3 regions of the Streptomyces sp. NPDC002104 genome follow, and region 1 is predicted to be linked to each of the others. Evidence: riboswitches for the same ligand, from Rfam matches in the RefSeq annotation. Region 1 holds a riboswitch; each other region holds the start of a gene.
What was found. A riboswitch is a leader RNA that binds a small molecule or an ion and turns the genes downstream of it on or off. The one in region 1 is predicted to bind cyclic di-AMP.

Region 1 (6,584 bases):
GGGGGTGCCAGGCGGACCCGGAGGCCTCGGCGAGCGCGGCGATGAGGCTGGTGCCCACGGCCGCGTAGTGCTCGGGCCCCGCCAGGAACTTGCGGTGGTCGCGGCCGAGGTCGCGCAGATAGGGGACGAGCGTCTCGTTCTCCAGGTGGGCGATCACATGGGTGAGCGCGGCGAAGAGGCGGTCCCGCTGTCTTTCCATGTCTTCGAGGGAGGCCGGGAAGAGATCACGGACTCCGGGGTTGTGCCAGAAGAGGTGGGAGTAGAAGAACTTGACCGCGTGCTCGGCCCGTCTCTCCACCACCGCGAAGCTGCTTTTCAAGATCCTCACATCCACAAAACCGAAAGTAGGAACGCCGGGGAACGTGAGGTCAAGCCATGGCCGATCTGCGGACAGCCGCGATAAATAGTTCATATGGGGTGACGGGCGGTGGGCGGGATACGGTCTGCGGGTGCACGAGCAGACCCCCGCAGCCCCCGAAGAGCCCACCGCCACCCCGTCGCCGACCCTGTTCGACTGGGAGTTCGCGACCGACCCCTACCCGGCGTACGCCTGGCTGCGCGAGCACGCCCCCGTGCACCGCACCACGCTCCCCAGCGGGGTCGAGGCCTGGCTCGTCACCCGGTACGCCGACGCCCGCCAGGCCCTCGCCGACCAGCGGCTGAGCAAGAACCCGGCCCACCACGAGGGCTCCGCGCACGCCAAGGGCCGCACCGGGATCCCGGGGGAGCGCAAGGCGGAGCTGATGACCCATCTCCTCAACATCGACCCGCCGGACCACACCCGGCTGCGCCGCCTGGTGTCGAAGGCGTTCACCCCGCGCAGGGTCGCCGAGTTCACCCCGAGGGTGCAGGAGCTGACCGATCACCTGATCGATCAGTTCTGCGAGAGGGGCGAGGCCGACCTCATCCACGAGTTCGCCTTCCCGCTCCCCATCTACGCCATCTGCGAGATGCTCGGCGTACCGCGGGAGGACCAGGACGACTTCCGCGACTGGGCGGGCATGATGATCCGGCACGGCGGCGGCCCGCGCGGCGGGGTGGCCCGGTCCGTGAAGCAGATGCGCACCTATCTCGGCGAGCTCATCCACCGCAAGCGCGACGACCTCGGCGACGACCTGATCTCCGATCTGATCCGGGCCAGCGACCACGGTGACCACCTGACGGAGGCCGAGGCCACCGCGATGGCCTTCATCCTCTTGTTCGCGGGGTTCGAGACCACGGTCAATCTCATCGGCAACGGGGTCCACTCCCTCTTCATGAACCCGGAGCAGCGCGAGCGCCTCCAGCTCTCCCTCGCCGCCGGCGAGAGCGGACTGCTGGAGACCGGCGTGGAGGAGCTGCTGCGCTACGACGGCCCCGTGGAGCTGGCCACCTGGCGGTTCGCCACCGAGCCCTTCGAGCTCGGCGGCCAGGACATCGCGGCCGGGGATCCGGTGCTGGTGGTCCTGGCGGCCGCCGACCGGGATCCCGAACGGTTCGCCGACCCGGACACCCTGGACCTCTCCCGGAGCGACAACCAGCACCTCGGATACGGGCACGGCATCCACTACTGCCTGGGCGCCCCGCTCGCCCGGCTCGAAGGGCAGACCGCGCTCGCGACGCTGCTGACGCGGCTGCCCGATCTGGAGCTGGCCGTGGATCCCGGGGAGCTGCGGTGGCGTGGTGGGCTCATCATGCGGGGGCTGCGGACGCTGCCGGTCCGCTTCAGCGTCGAATCAGCCGGTCAAATCACCATGAACCGGCCTGACCGAAAGTCAGTTGACGGCCCAAACTTGTGACAGGCGTTCGAAGGCCGCTAGGTTCTGCCGTTACCCCGCCGTTATGCGAAAGGTGCAGCCTCATGCGTTCCGGGAACGGCCGCCACAGACGCCCCCGACAAGTGCCCGCACTTGTCGTCACCGCCGGAGTCACCGGCACCGCGCTCGCCCTGCCGCTGCTCGCGGCCACCGGCGCGAGCGCGGCGGAGACCTCCACATGGGACAAGGTCGCCGAGTGCGAGAGCGGCGGCACGTGGAGTGCCAACTTCGGCGGCGGAGCCTATGGCGGGCTGCAGTTCAGCCAGGAGGAGTGGAAGAACGCCGGCGGGCTCGCCTTCGCCGAGCGCGCCGACCTGGCCAGCCGCTCCCAGCAGATAGCCGTGGCCGAACGGGTGCTGGCCTCCCAGGGGCCCCAGGCGTGGCCGCTGTGCGCGGTGCCGGCCGGCCTGACGCAGGACGCGCCCGCCGCCGCGGTGGACCCGGGCCTGCCCAGCGGTTCCGGATCCCTCACCCCGGCCCCGTCCCGCCCGGACGACGCCGTGCCCCACACCGGCTCGGGCAAGCCGTCCACGGACTTCGGGGCGCCCACGCCCAAGGTCCCGGCTCCCGAGGCCCCGTCGGCCTCGACGCAGCCCGACTATCCGGTCGGCGTGCCCGGCGAACTGCCCGTCATGCCGGGGCCGGACCTGGAGACGCCGCCTCCGGGACTCCCGGGCGATCCGACGGCTCCCACGAGTCCGGCGGACCCGACCGCCCCGGTGGCCCCGGTCACCCCCGTGGACCCGACCGTCCCGGCGGACCCGACCGTTCCGGTGGGACCCACCACGCCGCCGTCCACGGATCCGACCGCGCCGGTGGGCCCGACGAACCCGGTGTCCCCGTCCCCGTCGGACCCGACGAACCCGGCGAACCCGGCCAACCCGGGGAACTCCGCGAACCCGGCAAACCCCCTCAACCCGGTTGATCCCACGGCCCCGACGGCTCCGGCCGCACCCGGCGCGTCCACCGCCCCGGGCGCCACGGCGACCCCCGGCGCGACCGAGGGCGGCGGCAAGCACCGCGGCCCGGCCGCGGTCGAGACGGCCGCCGCGTCCGCTCCCGCGCCGGAGGTGACGTACACCGTGAAGGCGGGCGACAGCCTCATCGAGATCGCGGACGCCAACGGAGTGAAGGGTGGCTGGAAGGGTCTCTACGCGGCCAACGAGCAGGTCATCGGCGGAGACGCGGACCTGATCAAGCCCGGCCAGAACCTGGATCTAACGCACGAATAGGGGCACTTGCGGCGCCCGGAACCAGCTGATTGTCCGTTTTCTGTAAGTGAGACATGTGTCTCTTCAGGTCAACTGGCGTGTCCGGCCCGGAGCGTTCCGCAAACCCCGCCCTCACCTGCGCAAACGTCCCTCCGGGGAGCGCAAGTAGGCACCGTTTCCCCCCGATGTTGCTCGTTGAACATCGGGGGGAGACCTGTCTACCTTCTGAATCGCTCGCCACCGCGGGCTCCTTCGACCGCATCGCCGAATCCTGCCGGCGGACGGAGGGAACACTCGTCGCGTAAAGCGCCGAAGGCAGGAGCGGGGGAACCAAGGTAGGCGCCGGTGGCGGCCGTTGAGAGACGGTCACCTCAGCCGGCTAGGGGTTAAGCCAAGCGCTAGGTCGCTCGGCCGGGCACTCACTCGCCCGAACCCGACAGCTCACCTCGTAGGCGTCGGTGAGGAGAACTCCATGCTGCTTTCGGGCAAGGGCAAGCACCGTCGCGGCTCCAAGGCCGTCCGCATCGTCACGCTCGCCGGTGTCGCCGGTGTCGCCGTGGCGGCTCCGCTGATGGCCGCGGGCACCGCTTCCGCCGCGACCGCCGGCGAGTGGGACCGCGTCGCCGCGTGCGAGTCCGGTGGCAACTGGTCCATCAACACGGGCAACGGCTTCTACGGCGGCCTGCAGTTCACGTCCTCCACCTGGGCCGCGTACGGCGGCAAGGCGTACGCCGCGCAGGCCAACCAGGCCTCCAAGTCGCAGCAGATATCCATCGCCGAGAAGGTCCTCAAGGGCCAGGGCAAGGGCGCCTGGCCGTCCTGCGGCGTCGGCCTGTCGAGCTCCTCCTACAACGGCGGCTCGGGGCAGAGCACCCCCTCCAAGCCGAAGACGCAGCCGAAGCCGGCCGCGAAGCCGAAGACCGAGGCTCCGAAGAAGCAGACCAAGCGCGTCGAGGCTCCGACCACGCGCTCCGAGCGTCCGGCCGCCGCGCCGAAGGCTCAGGCCCCCAAGACGGGCAACGGCTCCTACGAGGTCAAGTCCGGCGACACGCTGGGCGCGATCGCCGACGCGAACCACGTGTCCGGTGGCTGGGAGAAGCTCTTCGAGCTCAACAAGGAAATCGTGCCGGACGCCAACCTGATCTACCCGGGCCAGAAGCTGAACCTCAGCTGAAACCCGTAGGAACGCTTGCCGCCGCTTCGGCGACGCGCAGTAGTTCCGCCGCGTAGCTCCACCACGCAGTTCCACCGCCCGGCGCGCAACCCCCTTCGCGCCGGGCGGTGCTGTGTGCGGGTGCCTCCGGCCTGACGGGGCCTCCGGAACGCCGGTGATCAAGGGCCCTATGTCCTGTAAGAGGGGCATTCAGGCCCTTTTTCGTCCCAGGACCCGGGCGGTCGGCTGGCCGAGTGCCCGTTGGCGGTTAGGCTCTAAGCGGCAAGGCCATCCCACGGCCTGACATGCCACCGCACACCCAGCGTCACATCCCAGAAGGAGATGCTCGTGCCGTCCATCGACGTCGTCGTAGCCCGGGAAATCCTGGACTCCCGAGGCAACCCCACGGTCGAGGTCGAGGTGGGCCTCGACGATGGCAGCACCGGCCGTGCTGCAGTCCCGTCCGGCGCCTCCACCGGAGCGTTCGAAGCCGTAGAGCTCCGTGACGGTGACCCCAACCGCTACATGGGCAAGGGCGTCGAGAAGGCCGTCCTCGCCGTCATCGAGCAGCTCGGCCCGGAGCTCGTCGGCTACGACGCCACCGAGCAGCGCCTGATCGACCAGGCGATGATCGACCTGGACGCCACCGAGAACAAGGGCTCCCTCGGCGCCAACGCCATCCTCGGTGTCTCCCTCGCCGTCGCGCACGCCGCGTCCGAGGCCTCCGACCTCCCGCTGTTCCGCTACCTCGGCGGCCCGAACGCGCACCTGCTGCCCGTTCCGATGATGAACATCCTGAACGGTGGGTCGCACGCCGACTCCAACGTCGACATCCAGGAGTTCATGATCGCCCCGATCGGCGCGGAGTCCTTCTCCGAGGCGCTGCGCTGGGGTGCCGAGGTCTACCACACCCTGAAGAAGGTCCTGCACACCAAGGGCCTCTCCACCGGTCTGGGCGACGAGGGCGGCTTCGCCCCGAACCTCGAGTCGAACCGCGCCGCGCTGGACCTCATCGTCGAGGCCATCAAGCAGGCCGGCTACGTCCCGGGCAAGGACATCGCGCTCGCGCTCGACGTCGCCGCGTCCGAGTTCTACAAGGACGGCAAGTACGAGTTCGAGGGCCAGTCCCGCTCGGCCGCCGAGATGACCGAGTACTACGAGGAGCTCGTCTCCGCGTTCCCGCTCGTGTCCATCGAGGACCCGCTGTACGAAGACGACTGGGCGGGCTGGAAGGTCCTCACCGACAAGCTGGGCTCCAAGGTCCAGATCGTCGGCGACGACCTCTTCGTCACCAACCCCGAGCGTCTCGCCCGCGGCATCGAAGAGGGCTCGGCGAACGCCCTGCTCGTCAAGGTGAACCAGATCGGTTCGCTGACCGAGACCCTGGACGCCGTCGAGATGGCCCAGCGCAACGGCTTCAAGTGCATGATGTCGCACCGCTCCGGCGAGACCGAGGACGTCACCATCGCCGACCTCGCGGTCGCCGTGAACTGCGGCCAGATCAAGACCGGCGCCCCGGCCCGCTCGGACCGCGTCGCCAAGTACAACCAGCTGCTGCGCATCGAGGAGATCCTCGACGACGCCGCGGTGTACGCCGGCCGCAGCGCCTTCCCGCGCTTCAAGGGCTGAACACCCTGATCGGTCGCTGATCGGTCCTCGGGGGCGCAAGCCTCCCTACGTCCCCGCACTCGGTCCCGTACCGTGTGCGGGGACGTAGTGCGTCGTGCGCATATAGGGGAGGCGGATCAATGGCCGGGAACCGGGACCGGTTCGCCACGTTCTCGACCGCGACCAGGCTCAAGCAGCTCGGTGAGCGGACCGCGGCACACGTGTACCGCTCGCAGTCCCGCCGGCAGGTCCGCCGCAGCCGGCTCACCGGCCGGGCCGCCCTGCTCGTGCTCGTCCTCTGTACCCTGGTCGTCGCCCTCGCGTATCCGATGCGCCAGTACGTGTCCCAGCGCTCGGAGATCGCCAAGCAGCAGAAGGAGGCCGTCTCCGCGCGGGACCGGCTGGAACGGCTGCGCGACGAGAAGGCCCGCTGGCAGGACAACGCGTACGCCGAGCAGCAGGCGCGCAAGCACCTGCACTTCGTCCGGCCGGGTGAGGTCAGCTACATCATGACCGACCCCGGAGCAGCCGCGGGAGAGCAGCGCCGCGGCGGACAGGCCGCCACCGACCGGCCCTGGTACTCCAACGTCTGGGACGGCGTCGACAAGGCCGACCGCCCGGGCGACTGAGTCCCACCCATCCACGAGAACGAAAAGACTTCCTCCAGGCATGCAGACGCCCCCGCCCCAGACCGACCGGACCGAGCCGACCGCCGCCGACATCGAGGCGTTCGAACAGCAGCTCGGCCGCCCCCCGCGCGGGCTCCGAGCCATCGCGCACCGCTGCCCCTGCGGGCAGCCGGACGTGGTGGAGACC
Region 2 (6,584 bases), on a different contig from region 1:
ATGGAGGACCCCCCTGCGCGCCGATCGCGGTGTTCGGCCCGCAGGGGGCCCAGGCCTCCTGCGGCTGGACCAAGGGGCCGGGGCCCCCTCCGGCCCCGGCCCCACGGATCAGACGAGCAGCCGGGTCTCGGCGCTCGGGAGTGTGGTCCACCAGTGGCTGTACCGCCGGTAGACCTCCGGTTCGCGGTCGGCCAGGAAGGCCTTCAGCGCCCGGGCCTCGCCGGTGAGTTCCTCCCAGACCTGGTCCGGAAGGGGGTGGAAGGCGGTGGCCTCGATCGCGCCGCCGTCGGCGGCGGACGGCCGCCACACGCCGGCGACGTGGCCGTCGACCAGCAGGGTCGCCAGCGTGTCTCCGTTCATCCGCGCGACGAGCCTGCGGTACGCGGGCGGAACGATGCGGCTCCGGTCCGCGTAGGCCAGCAGCACGCTGTCCCACATGGCCATCAGCCGGGGCGGCGCTGGCGTGTCCTCCTCCGGACGCGGTGCGCCCTGGACGTCGAACAGCTCCTCGCCCTGCGGCCCCGTCAGCCGGTCCAGCCGTCCGGAGAGCTCCAGCGCGCGCAGCGCCTCGCGCACCCTGGTCCGCTGGACCAGGGAGAACTGCGCGACGTCCGCCGCCGTCGCCGGCCCGAACCCCTCCAGGTAGCGCAGGACCAGCGCCTCCAGGGACTCCCGCGAAGCCTCCGGGTCCGCCGGTACGGTGCGCGGCCGGCTCGGGGGTGCGACGTACGACGGGCGTTCCCCGAAGGACCACGGCGCGGCGGTGGGCGCGTGCAGCAGCGGTGCGTACTGGCGCAGCCCCCACCACGCTCCGGGCCGCGGCGCGGCGCCCAGCCGGTGTCCGAGCCAGGCCTCGCACTCCGCGGTCGTACGGGGCCGGTCGGCGAAGTCCAGCAGCTCCGGTACGAGGACGTCGGCGTCCTCGGCCGTCAGCCCGGAGTCCGTGAAGCGGGTCCCGAGCCGGGCGGCCCGTACGGACGGCTGCACGGCCTCCCGGAAGGACGGGTAGTCCTGCGCGTGCACGGCATGCAGGGTCAGCCGCATCAGCGTCGACTTGAGGACCTCGCGCCCCGTGAAGGCGGCGTCGAGGTCCTTCGGGTCGAACCGGGCGAGCCTGTTCCACAGCGCGAGGTAGGGCGAGGCCGCGTGCTGCGCCTGCAGGGCGACGACCCGGCGGACCGCGTCACCGACGCCCATCGCCTCGCGCCGCAGCAGCAACTGCCGTGCGAGGGTGGAGCGGTTGAGCTCCCCTGCGCTGACCTTCATGCCCCGCCCGTCCCATCCTGCTGGAGGCCGCTGTCGGATGCCGCAGCCTAACCGGCACCTCCGACAGCGCCTCGGACTCAGATGCTGACGCCCTTCGAGCGCAGGTAGGCCAGCGGGTCGATGTCCGAGCCGTACGAGGGCCCGGTGCGGATCTCGAAGTGGAGGTGCGGGCCGGTCACGTTGCCGGTGGCACCGGAGAGGCCGAGGGTCTGTCCGGCGGTGACGCTCTGGCCGGACGAGACGGAGAGCTGGGAAAGGTGCGCGTACTGGCTGTACTTGCCGTCGGCGTGCCGGACGACGACCTCGTTGCCGTACGCCCCGCCCCAGCCGGCGGAGACCACGGTGCCGGGGCCGACGGCCTTGACGGTGGTGCCCGTGCTCGCGGAGAAGTCGACACCGGTGTGGTAGCCGCTGGACCACATGGAGCCGGCGGTCTTGTACGCGGTGGAGGTGCCGCCGCCGACCGGGGCGACGAAGCCGGTGGACGTGGCACCGCCCTGCTGCCCGGCGGGTGCCTTGGGCGCACGCGCCGCGGGGGCGGCGGGCGCGTCGGCCCCGTCGGACGAACCCGAGTCGGAGGAGCCCGAGTCGGAGGAGCCCGAGTCGGACGAGCCCGACGAATCACCGGAAGCGGAGGAATCAAGCGAAGCGGACTTCTTGGCCGGCTTCGGCGTTGCGGCCGGCGCGGACTCGGCGGCCGCGGCCGGAGCCGCACCCTTCGCGCCGCCGAGCGTGAGCTCCAGACCCGGGTGGATCAGCGACGGGTCGCTGCCGACGGCTTCGCGGTTGTCCGCGTAGAGCTGTTGCCAGCCACCGGTGAGGTGCCGGCGCTCGGCGATCTTGGAGAGGTAGTCGCCCGGCACGACGGTGTAGACGGTGGGGGCGCTCTGCGCGGTGGCCGGCGCGGCCTGGAGCGCGGCGGGCACCTGCGCGGCGGCCACCTGGGGGGCCTGGACCGGAGCGGCTGCGGGAGCCGCGGCCGGGACGCCCGCGGCGTGGGCGCCGGTGGCGCCGAGCAGCGGAAGCGCGAGGGCGGCGCCACCGGTGCCCGCGGCGGCGAACCCGCGGGATATCGAGCGGGACTTGGGACGGCGGTGCTTACCCGTTGCGTGCATGGCGAATTCCTCTCCGACGCCTGCGAGGTGAGCTGTCGGGTTCGGACTGGAGATGTCCGGCCGTCCCGGTGCCGGTGAACGGCACGTGGACGGCTTCACCCCGAGCTGTCCCGTCGTGAAGATCTCGACCGGAGATCCGGGACAGCGGCCTACCTGGTTCCCCCGCTCCTGCCGCGCGCGTGAATAGTCGGGTGCGGTTTCCGGTCGGCGGCAGGATTAGGCGGTCCGTCCGGATCGATCGCGAACGTAATCGAGTCCGGCCGCGCGGAACAAGTCATGAATTCCCCAACAGAATCTTGAAGATGACGGGCCGCCGGAATTCCGGTCACCCTGCGTCCATTCCGCATCTTCAACAACCGCCCCAGCAAGGCAATTCGCCATTCGTGATCAGGCACTCAACGTCACCGTATGATCTGGCTCACGGGGGCGTGTCCGATCTCGCCCCTCGCTATGGCAAGTTGCCCGGAAGTAGCGTAATTCGGACACCCTCAACGACGATCCCACGGAGGAGCCCGGTGACCCAGCCGATACCCCAGAGTCCGCACGAGGAGCAGGCGCTGACCGGAGTGCGCAACTTCCGCGACGTGGGCGGACTGCCGACCACGGACGGCCGAAGGGTCAAGTCGGGACGACTGTTTCGAAGCGGACATCTGGCGCATGCCACCGAAAGCGACGCGGAATTCCTCGGGTCGCTCGGACTGCACACCGTCTTCGACTTCCGCAACGGAGCCGACCACGCGCTGGAGGGTCCGGACGTGGAGCTGCCCGGGGTGCTCAACGTCAACATTCCGCTGTCGGATCCGGCCGACGGCAGCGAGTTCTGGAAGATGGTCCGCAACGGGGACCTGGCGCAGCTCCGCGAGCTCCTGGGCGAGGGCAGGGCCGCGGCGCGGATGAACCGTTCGTACCGGTCCATGATCCGCACCCGTACCGCCGAGCACAGCCGGGTGGTGCACGCGCTCGCCGAGAACAGCGTCCCGGCCCTCATGCACTGCGCGGCCGGGAAGGACCGGGCCGGCCTGTCGATCGCGGTCACCCTGCTCGCGCTGGGCGTGGAGCGGGAGGCGATCGTCGCGGACTACCTGGAGTCGAACGCCCCGCACAACCGCTACCGGGTCCGCCGGGGCAGCGATGCGCCCGAGGCCCGCGCGCCCGAGGTGATGGAGCTGCTCGCCCCGCTCTTCGACGCCCGCGCCGCGTATCTGACCACGGCCTTCGACGCCATCGACGAGGAGTGGGGCGGCGTGGAGCGTTACCTCGCCGAGGGCCTCGGGCTCGCGCCCGAGACCCTCGGCAGGCTCCGCGACCGGCTGCTGGACTGACGTCCCGCGCAGTGGGCCGTCGCCCGCCGCACCGCCGGTTCAGCGGTTGGCGACGGCCTGCTTCACCAGTGTCCGGCCGAAGTCCCACATCAGGCCGCCGCCCCCGTGGGCCTCGTCCATGACCGCGCGGAAGGCGCCGACGAACCGGTCGACGTCCGCCTCGTCCACGATCAGCGGCGGGATCAGCTTGATCACCTCCAGGTGGTCCCCTGAGACCTGCGTGAGGATCCGGTGCTTCTGCAGCAGCGGCACCACGACCATCTGCGCGAACAGCCCCTTGCGCGCCGCCTGCAGCATGGTCCAGCGGCTCCGCAGGCCCAGCGAGGACGGCCGGCCGAACTCGATGCCGATCATCAGCCCGCGGCCCCGTACCTCGTGGAGGAGTTCGTACTCGTCCACGAGCGCGGCGAGCCGCCCGCGCAGCAGGTCGCCCGTCGCGCGGGCACGGGCCACCACCCGCTCGTCCTCCATCACGGACAGGACCGCGAGTCCGGCCGCCATCGCCTGCGCGTTGGAGCCGAAGCTGGCGGAGTGGACGAGCACCCGGTCCATGGAGGAGTAGACGCGTCTGAAGATCCAGTCCTTGCCCAGGGTCGCGCCGACGGGCACGTAGCCGCCGGAGAGGGCCTTGGCCACGCAGACCAGGTCCGGTTCGACCCCGGGCTCGTGCTGGTAGGCGTAGAAGTCGCCGGTCCGGCCGAGGCCGGTCTGCACCTCGTCCGCGATCAGCAGCGCCCCCCGCCGGTGCAGCGCCTCCTGCGCGGCGAACAGGAAGCCGGGCGGGGCGGCGAGCACCCCCTTGCCCTGAATGGGTTCCACGACGAGGGCCGCCACGTCCCCCTTCTTCAGCTCCCGCTCCAGCGCGGCCAGGTCCCCGAGCGGGATCACGGTGTCCGGCAGCAGCGGCCCGAAGCCCTCGCGGAAGCCGGCCTCGCCGTTGACCGAGAGCGAGCCCGTGGTGAGCCCGTGGAAGGCGTGGTCGCAGTAGAGGACCCTGGCCCGCCCGGTGGCGTACCGGGCGAACTTCAGGGCGGTCTCCACCGCCTCCGTGCCGCTGTTGCCGAAGAAGACCCGGTCCAGGTGCGGACTGTGGGAGAGCAGCTTCTCGGCCAGCAGCCCGGGCAGCGGCTGGCAGTCGAAGCGGGTGAGGTCGGCGAGCTGGGCGTCCAGCACGTCGTGCAGGGCCTTCCTGACCACCGGGTGGTGGCGGCCCAGGCCCATCACCCCGAAGCCGGCCAGCATGTCGAGGTAGTCGTTGCCCTCGGCATCCCAGAAGTGGGCCCCCTCGGCCCGCACGTACACCTTGTCGAAGCCGATGGTGTGCAGCATGCGGGGCAGCTGGTGGTTGAGGTGGCGGGCGTGCAGTTCGTACCGCTCGCCACCCCGTTCGGCGAGCAGGGCGCCGAGATCGAAGCCGGTCATGCCGACGTGTCCCTGCTCCCGCCCCCCACGGTCTCGCGGACCGCCCGCAGCGACTCCTTCAGCGAACCCATGGTGGCCAGGACGGCCGTCGGCTCGTACCCGCAGTGCGCCATGCAGTTCGCGCAGCGCGGGTCCTTCCCTCGGCCGTACTTGCTCCAGTCGGTCTCCTCGATGAGTTCCCGGTACGAGGGAACGTACCCGTCGCTCATCAGATAGCAGGGGCGCTGCCAGCCGAAGAGCGAGTAATTCGGAATGGCCCAGGCGGTGCAGGGGAAATCGGCTTTGCCTTCCAGGAAGTCGAGGAAGAGCGGGGAGTGGTTGAGCCGCCAGCGGCGCCGGTTGCCCCCGGCGAAAGCCTTCTTGAAGAGTTCGCGGGTCTGTTCGACGCCGAGGAAGTGCTCCTGGTCGGGGGCCTTTTCGTAGGCGTAGGCCGGCGAGATCATCATCTCGTCCACCTGGAGGTCGTCATTGAGGTAGTTGAGGACCTCGATGATGGTCTGCGGGGTGTCGGTGTTGAAGAAGGTGGAGTTGGTCGTGACGCGGAATCCGCGCTTCTTCGCCTCCTTGATGGCCGCGACCGCCTCGTCGAAGACGCCTTCCTTCGCGACCGACTCGTCGTGGCGCTCGCGCAGTCCGTCGATGTGCACGGCGAAGGCGAAGTACGGGGAGGGCGTGAACTTCTCGATCTTCTTGCGGAGCAGCATGGCGTTGGTGCAGAGGAAGACGTACTTCCGCCTGGCCACCAACTGGCGCACGATCTCGTCGATCTGCGGGTGCATCAGGGGCTCGCCGCCCGCGATGGACACCATGGGCGCGCCCGATTCCAGCACGGCGCCCACCGCCTGGGCCACGGGCATGCGCTGCTTGAGCACCCCGGCCGGGTGCTGGATCTTCCCGCACCCCTCGCAGGCCAGGTTGCAGGCGTAGAGCGGTTCCAGCTCGACGATCAGCGGGAACTTCTCACGCTTGCGGAGCTTCTGTTCGAGCAGGTACGTCCCGACCCTGATCGTCTGTCGCAGTGGCATGGCCATCTGGCTCACCTCCGGGGGAGCAGCAAAGAACGGTGCCATTCATGAAAAGCGGGTAGTACGGCACGCAGTACACGAAAGGCCGATATTCCCCCGCGAACGGTGCCAATACGGACGAGCTCATGCTCCGGAGCGTCCACGATCACCCGGACGGCCGCAACCGGACGGTCCCGGGCTCCGGGGGCGCCGCCGCCCCGGCTCCCGCCCCGGGTCGCGGCCCAGAGGGTGGCGGCCGATTCCATGTCGACCCCGATGGCGCCGCCGGCGCGCAGCTGTGCGCGCTCCTGGCCCCGGACGACGTGGTCGGATCCGGTCAGTGCACCGAGGTGTACGGCCCGGCCGGGCAGCGCCCGGGCCAGTGCCTCGGCGAGCAGGGCGGTACCGGCGCAGGCGACCGTGCCGCGCGGGTCCCGGGTCTCCTCGGCGACGAT
Region 3 (6,584 bases), on a different contig from region 1:
CAGGCGCAGGCCGTGGGACCGGTCCGTGAGGTCCTTGACGTCCGCGATGCCCTGGAGCTTCTTCGAGCCGACCAGGTCCTTGATCTTCGCGATGACCTTCTCGGGGCCGACCGTGAAGGGCAGTTCGGTGACGACCAGGCCCTTGCGGCGCGGGGTCACGTCCTCCAGGGCCACCGTGGCGCGGATCTTGAAGGTGCCGCGGCCGTTCTCGTAGGCGTCCTTGATGCCCGAGAGGCCCACGATCCGGCCGCCGGTGGGCAGGTCGGGACCCGGTACGAAGCGCATCAGCGCGTCCAGGTCCGCCTCCGGGTAGCGGATCAGGTGGCGGGCGGCCGCGATGACCTCGCCGAGGTTGTGCGGGGCCATGTTGGTGGCCATGCCCACGGCGATGCCGGACGCGCCGTTGACCAGCAGGTTCGGGTACGCCGCCGGCAGGACGACCGGTTCGCGCTCCTGGCCGTCGTAGTTCGCGGCGAAGTCGACGGTGTCCTCGTCGATCCCGTCCGTCATCAGCGAGGCGGCGTCGGCCATCTTCGACTCGGTGTACCGCATCGCGGCCGGCGGGTCGTCGTTGCCGAGCGAGCCGAAGTTGCCGTGGCCGTCGACCAGCGGGAGCCGCATGGAGAAGGGCTGCGCCATGCGCACGAGGGCGTCGTAGATCGACGCGTCGCCGTGCGGGTGCAGCTTGCCCATGACCTCGCCGACGACACGGGCGCACTTGACGTAGCCGCGGTCGGGGCGCAGGCCCATCTCGTTCATCTGGTAGACGATGCGCCGGTGCACCGGCTTCATGCCGTCGCGGGCGTCGGGCAGGGCGCGGGAGTAGATCACCGAGTACGCGTACTCGAGGAAGGAGCCCTGCATTTCGTCGACGACGTCGATGTCGAGGATCTTCTCCTCGAAATCCTCCGGCGGCGGGGTCTTCGTGCTGCGGCGGGCCATCGCTGCGCGGCTCCTTAACCAAGAATCGGGATGAGCTGAGCTCTCACGGGGTGGGGCGGGGACTGGACTGGGACGGGGCTGGGTCGTGCGGGCGGACGGTTTCGGACAGGGGTGACGCGGACCATTGTGGCCCGAGGCACCGACAACGCCGACTCCGACCCAGGACTGGGCCGGGAACTTCTCCGCCTGCCGACACGCTTGCATACAGTGGCAGGTCTGACAGGAATCTCTGCATCGCGATCGAAGGGACCACATGCCCATGGGTCACACGGCCACAGCTCACGCAGGCTCCGGCGGCCTCACAGCGACCGAGCACCGGCTGGCCAACGGCCTGCGCGTGGTGCTGTCCGAGGACCACCTGACTCCGGTCGCCGCGGTCTGCCTCTGGTACGACGTCGGCTCGCGCCACGAAGTCAAGGGACGTACGGGCCTGGCTCACCTCTTCGAGCACCTGATGTTCCAGGGCTCGAAGAACGTCTCCGGCAACGGCCACTTCGAACTGGTCCAGGGAGCCGGCGGCTCCCTCAACGGGACCACCAGCTTCGAGCGCACCAACTACTTCGAGACGATGCCGACCCACCAGCTGGAGCTCGCGCTGTGGCTGGAGGCGGACCGGATGGGCTCGCTGCTGGCCGCCCTGGACGACGAGTCCATGGAGAACCAGCGCGACGTCGTCAAGAACGAGCGCCGCCAGCGGTACGACAACGTCCCGTACGGCACGGCCTTCGAGAAGCTGACGGCCCTGGCCTACCCGGAGGGCCACCCGTACCACCACACCCCGATCGGGTCCATGGCCGATCTGGACGCCGCGTCCCTGGAGGACGCGCGCGCGTTCTTCCGTACGTACTACGCGCCCAACAACGCGGTGCTCTCGGTCGTCGGCGACATCGACCCCGAGAAGACCCTCGCCTGGGTCGAGAAGTACTTCGGCACCATCCCCGGCCACGACGGCAAGCAGCCGCCGCGCGACGGCTCGCTGCCCGAGATCATGGGCGGCCAGCTCCGCGAGGAGATCGTCGAGGAGGTCCCGGCCCGCGCGCTGATGGCGGCCTACCGCCTCCCGCACGACGGCACCCGCGAGTGCGACGCCGCCGACGTGGCGCTGACCGTCCTGGGCAGCGGCGAGTCCTCCCGCCTGCACAACCGGCTGGTGCGCCGCGACCAGAGCGCCGTCGCCGCCGGATTCGGCATGCTGCGCCTCGCCGGCGCGCCCTCGCTGGGCTGGCTGGACGTCAAGACCTCCAGCGGGGTCGAGGTGCCCGCCATCGAGGCGGCCGTGGACGAGGAGCTCGCGCGGTTCGCCGCCGAGGGCCCGACGGCCGAGGAGATGGAGCGCGCGCAGGCCCAGCTGGAGCGCGAGTGGCTGGACCGGCTGAGCACGGTGGCCGGCCGCGCCGACGAACTGTGCCGCTTCGCGGTGCTGTTCGGCGACCCGCAGCTGGCGCTGACCGCGGTCCAGCGCGTCCTCGACATCACCGCCGAGGAAGTGCAGGCCGTGGCCGCGGCCCGACTGCGCCCGGACAACCGCGCGGTGCTGGTCTACGAGCCGCTCGAAGCCGACGCGGCGGACGAAATCGACGAGACCGACCAGAACGAGGGGGCGGAGCAGTGAGCGACACCGCAGCCGACACCGCAGCCGTCACGATGACCTTCCACCCGCGCCCCGAGGCCGGCGAGCCGCAGCCGTGGGCCTTCCCGGCCCCCGAGCGCGGGGTACTGGCCAACGGCCTGACCCTGCTGCGCTGCCACCGCCCGGGCCAGCAGGTGGTCGCGGTCGAGATCAACCTCGCCGCCCCGCTCGACGCGGAGCCCGAGGGCCTCGACGGCGTGGCCACGATCATGGTCCGCGCCCTGTCCGAAGGCACCGACAAGCACTCCGCCGAGGAGTTCGCCGCCGAGCTGGAGCGCTGCGGCGCCACCCTCGACGCGCACGCCGACCACCCCGGCCTGCGGGTCTCCCTGGAGGTCCCGGCCTCCCGCCTGCACAAGGCGCTGGGGCTGGTCGCCGAGGCACTGCGCGCGCCGGCCTTCGACGACGCCGAGGTCGACCGCCTGGTGCGCAACCGGCTCGACGAGATCCCGCACGAGAGCGCCAACCCGCAGCGCCGCGCCGCCAAGCAGCTCTCGAAGGAGCTCTTCCCGGCCTCCCTGCGGATGTCCCGCCCCCGTCAGGGAACCGAGGAGACGGTCGCCCGCATCGACTCCGCGGCCGTACGCGCCTTCTACGAGGCCCACGTGCGCCCCGCGACCGCCACCGCGGTGGTCGTCGGCGACCTGACCGGCATCGACCTGGACGCCGTCCTGGCCGACACCCTGGGCGCCTGGACCGGTGACACCACCGCCCCGCGCCCGGTCCCGCCGATCACCGCCGACGACACGGGCCGCGTGGTCATCGTCGACCGGCCCGGCGCGGTCCAGACGCAGCTGCTGATCGGCCGCATCGGGGCGGACCGCCACGACCGGGTCTGGGCGCCCCAGGTGCTCGGCACGTACTGCCTGGGCGGCACGCTCACCTCCCGGCTGGACAAGGTGCTGCGCGAGGAGAAGGGGTACACGTACGGCGTGCGCGCCTTCGGCCAGGTGCTGCGCTCCACCGCCGACGGCAAGGGCGCCTCGATGCTCGCCATCAGCGGCTCGGTGGACACCCCGAACACCGGCCCGGCCCTGGACGACCTCTGGACGGTGCTGCGCACCCTCGCGGAGGGCGGCCTGACCGACGCCGAACGGGACGTGGCCGTGCAGAACTTGGTGGGGGTGGCCCCGCTGAAGTTCGAGACGGCCGCCTCCGTGGCGGGCACGCTCGCCGACCAGGTCGAGCAGGAGCTGCCGGACGACTACCAGGCGCAGTTGTACGCGCGGCTGGCCGAGACCGGGACGGTGGAGGCCACTTCGGCGGTCGTCAGCGCCTTCCCGGTGGACCGTCTGGTCACGGTCCTGGTCGGGGACGCCTCGGTGATCGAGGAGCCGGTACGGGCCCTCGGGATCGGCGAAGTGACCGTGGTCGCCAACTGATCGGCGCCTGACCGCCAGTTGACCGCCCGTGACCTCCGGTGATCGCCGGTGGTCTCCGGCGGGCCGTCAACTGGCTTGCCATGGAAGGGGCTCCGGCGGCTTGTCCGCTGGAGCCCCTTTTGGGTTTCTTGTCCTTTTTCTGGCGTGGTTGCTCGTATGTGGTGTGGCGTACGCAACAAAAGGGCGCGTCTGTTTGGTGATTACCTGAAGATCCGCCTAGCGTCGGCCGTGCTGTCCGTCAGTCGTAACCGCCGCATCCGCGGCACCGGGCAGCGATCGCCGAGTCCCCGTCAGGCGCGAGCCTGGGGAGCCGGGGACCCACTTGTGTCCCTGGGGTGAATCGGACCGCCTCGCAAGAGGGGGCCCGTAGGAGACCTTCCTGCTCCGAACCCGTCAGCTAACCCGGTAGGCGAGAGGGAAGGAAAGGATCAGCCCCTTCATGGCGTTTGGCAGCAGTGCCGCCGGCAAGCACCGCGGTTCGAGCCGTATGAGCCGTAAGACCGCCGGTTACGCCGGCATAGCCGCCCTCGCCGCCACCGGCGTCGTGGGCTCCCTGGCCGGCCCCGCGTTCGCCGCGGACCACTCTCCCTCCGTGGAGGACACCGGCGCCCTGAACACCATCGTCGTGGCCGACGAGCTCGCCGGTGACGTCGAGGCCCAGGCCCAGTCCCAGCAGCGGGCCGCCGAGGCCGCCGCCGCCAAGGCGCAGGCCGAGGCCGACGCCCGCCAGCGGGCCGCCGAGGCCAAGGCGAAGGCCGAAGCCCAGGCCAAGGCCGAGCGCGAGGCCGCCGAGCGCGCCGCCCGCGAAGAGGAGCGCAAGCGCCTCAACACCTTCGTTTCGCCGATCGACGGCTCCTACGTCAGCACGCAGTACCACGCGGGCGGCGGCATGTGGTCCTCCGGCAGCCACACCGGCATCGACTTCCACGCCTCCTCCGGCACCTCCGTGCACGCGGTCGGCCTGGGCACCGTGGTCGAGGCGGGCTGGGGCGGCGCCTACGGCAACAACGTCGTGATCAAGCACGCCGACGGCACGTACACCCAGTACGGGCACATGTCCTCGCTGAACGTCCGCGTCGGCCAGCAGGTCACCCCGGGCCAGCAGATCGGCCTGTCGGGCTCCACCGGCAACTCCAGCGGCCCGCACCTGCACTTCGAGGCCCGCACCGGCGCCGACTACGGTTCGGACATCAACCCGCTGACGTACCTGCGCTCGCACGGCGTCAACGTCTGACCGCTCGCCCCACCGCACGTCTTCCACGAAGGCCCCGGCTCTTTGAGAGCCGGGGCCTTCGTCGTGTTTCGCGCCCCGCGGTGTGTGAATGTTTCGTATTTCCGGCCGTCCTCGGAAATTATCGTGTGTTGCAATAGAGTCGCAACGCGCACAGCCATACGAAAAAGGCGGAGGTCCGGTCTTGCGTATTCCCGCGCACACGGTATGCACAGCGATCCGCGACGACATCGTCTCCGGGGTGTTCGGGCCCGGCTCCCGGCTGACCGAGGAGGTGCTGGCCCGCAGGTACGGGGTCTCGCGCGTCCCGGTGCGCGAGGCGCTGCGCACGCTGGAGTCCGAGGGGTTCGTGACCACCCGCCGGCACGCCGGTGCCTGCGTGGCCGAGCCGACCGAGCAGGAGGCGGTCGACCTCCTGGAGGTACGGATGCTCCTGGAGCCCCTCGCGGCCGCCCGGGCGGCCCGGCGCCGCAGCGAGGCCCACCTCAAGGTCCTGCGCGGCCTGGTCAGGCTGGGCCAGGAACGGGCCAGGCGGGGCCAGGGGGAGGATCTGCGCTCCCTGGGCGGCTGGTTCCACGAGACGCTCTCCCAGGCCTCGGGCAGTCCCGGGCTCATCGCCCTGCTCACCCAGATGCGCCACAAGGTGGCCTGGATGTACGTGGTGGAGGCCCCGGTGCGGCCCGTGGAGTCCTGGGCGGAGCACGGCGCGATCGTGGACGCGGTGGCCCGGGGCGACGCCGAGCGGGCCCGGGCGCTGACCGCGGCCCACGTGGACCGGGCGGCGGGGGCGCACCGGATGCGCGTGAGGACTTTGCAACCTGCCGTAAACACGGCGAGCGTTCCGCATTAACAAACGCCGTATACAAAGGGGCGATATCCGGGCCGGTAATGCGTGCCCGCGCCTGGTGTGCCGCGCCCTGAATTCCGGGTCCTATTGCGCTGCCGGAATTCGGTCACCGGAATCCGGTCACCAGAATTCGGCCGCCGGAATTCGGGCTGCCATGGCTCGGGCCGCCATGATGCGGGCCGCCATGACGCGGGCCGGCGGGCATGGCGTGCGCCGGAACGGCGACGCGTACGGAAAGCAGCGAAGCCGGTGTCCTCGACCTCATCGGTCGGGGGCACCGGCTTCGCCGTGCAAGTCCAGCAAGTCCAGCAAGTCCTGCGGGTCGAACCCGAAGGGGTCAGACGGTCTCGGGGAGCTCCTCAAGACCCTCGGCGACCAGCTTCGCGAGGCGGTCCAGCGCGGCCTCGGCGCCATCGGCGTCGGACGACAGGACGATCTCCTCGCCGCCCTGGGCGCCCAGGCCCAGAACCGCCAGCATGGAGGCGGCGTTGACGGGGTCGCCGCCGGCCTTCGCGATGGTCACCGGGACGCCGGAAGCGGTCGTCGCACGGA

Region 2: it holds a riboswitch for cyclic di-AMP, as region 1 does, so the genes downstream of both, ACWCP2_RS04025 (M23 family metallopeptidase) here and ACWCP2_RS25490 (transglycosylase family protein) in region 1, are expected to answer to the same signal.
Region 3: it holds a riboswitch for cyclic di-AMP, as region 1 does, so the genes downstream of both, ACWCP2_RS09060 (M23 family metallopeptidase) here and ACWCP2_RS25490 (transglycosylase family protein) in region 1, are expected to answer to the same signal.

The regions. Positions count from the first base shown of each region.
Region 1 covers NZ_JBSFDF010000033.1:63,509-70,092, reverse strand. The annotation lists gene ACWCP2_RS25505 (globin domain-containing protein) at 1-328, opposite strand, end outside; gene ACWCP2_RS25500 (cytochrome P450 family protein) at 450-1,778, shown strand; gene ACWCP2_RS25495 (transglycosylase family protein) at 1,880-3,028, shown strand; cyclic di-AMP (ydaO/yuaA leader) riboswitch at 3,305-3,477, shown strand; gene ACWCP2_RS25490 (transglycosylase family protein) at 3,480-4,181, shown strand; gene eno (phosphopyruvate hydratase) at 4,503-5,789, shown strand; gene ACWCP2_RS25480 (FtsB family cell division protein) at 5,909-6,397, shown strand; gene ACWCP2_RS25475 (DUF501 domain-containing protein) at 6,438-6,584, shown strand, end outside.
Region 2 covers NZ_JBSFDF010000003.1:81,856-88,439, reverse strand. The annotation lists gene ACWCP2_RS04030 (winged helix DNA-binding domain-containing protein) at 109-1,266, opposite strand; gene ACWCP2_RS04025 (M23 family metallopeptidase) at 1,344-2,381, opposite strand; cyclic di-AMP (ydaO/yuaA leader) riboswitch at 2,386-2,581, opposite strand; gene ACWCP2_RS04020 (tyrosine-protein phosphatase) at 2,897-3,703, shown strand; gene ACWCP2_RS04015 (aspartate aminotransferase family protein) at 3,743-5,125, opposite strand; gene hpnH (adenosyl-hopene transferase HpnH) at 5,122-6,156, opposite strand; gene ACWCP2_RS04005 (phosphorylase family protein) at 6,162-6,584, opposite strand, start outside.
Region 3 covers NZ_JBSFDF010000007.1:134,922-141,505, reverse strand. The annotation lists gene ACWCP2_RS09075 (DNA gyrase/topoisomerase IV subunit A) at 1-942, opposite strand, end outside; gene ACWCP2_RS09070 (M16 family metallopeptidase) at 1,202-2,554, shown strand; gene ACWCP2_RS09065 (M16 family metallopeptidase) at 2,587-3,954, shown strand; cyclic di-AMP (ydaO/yuaA leader) riboswitch at 4,222-4,381, shown strand; gene ACWCP2_RS09060 (M23 family metallopeptidase) at 4,394-5,188, shown strand; gene ACWCP2_RS09055 (GntR family transcriptional regulator) at 5,370-6,035, shown strand; gene ACWCP2_RS09050 (HPr family phosphocarrier protein) at 6,370-6,584, opposite strand, start outside.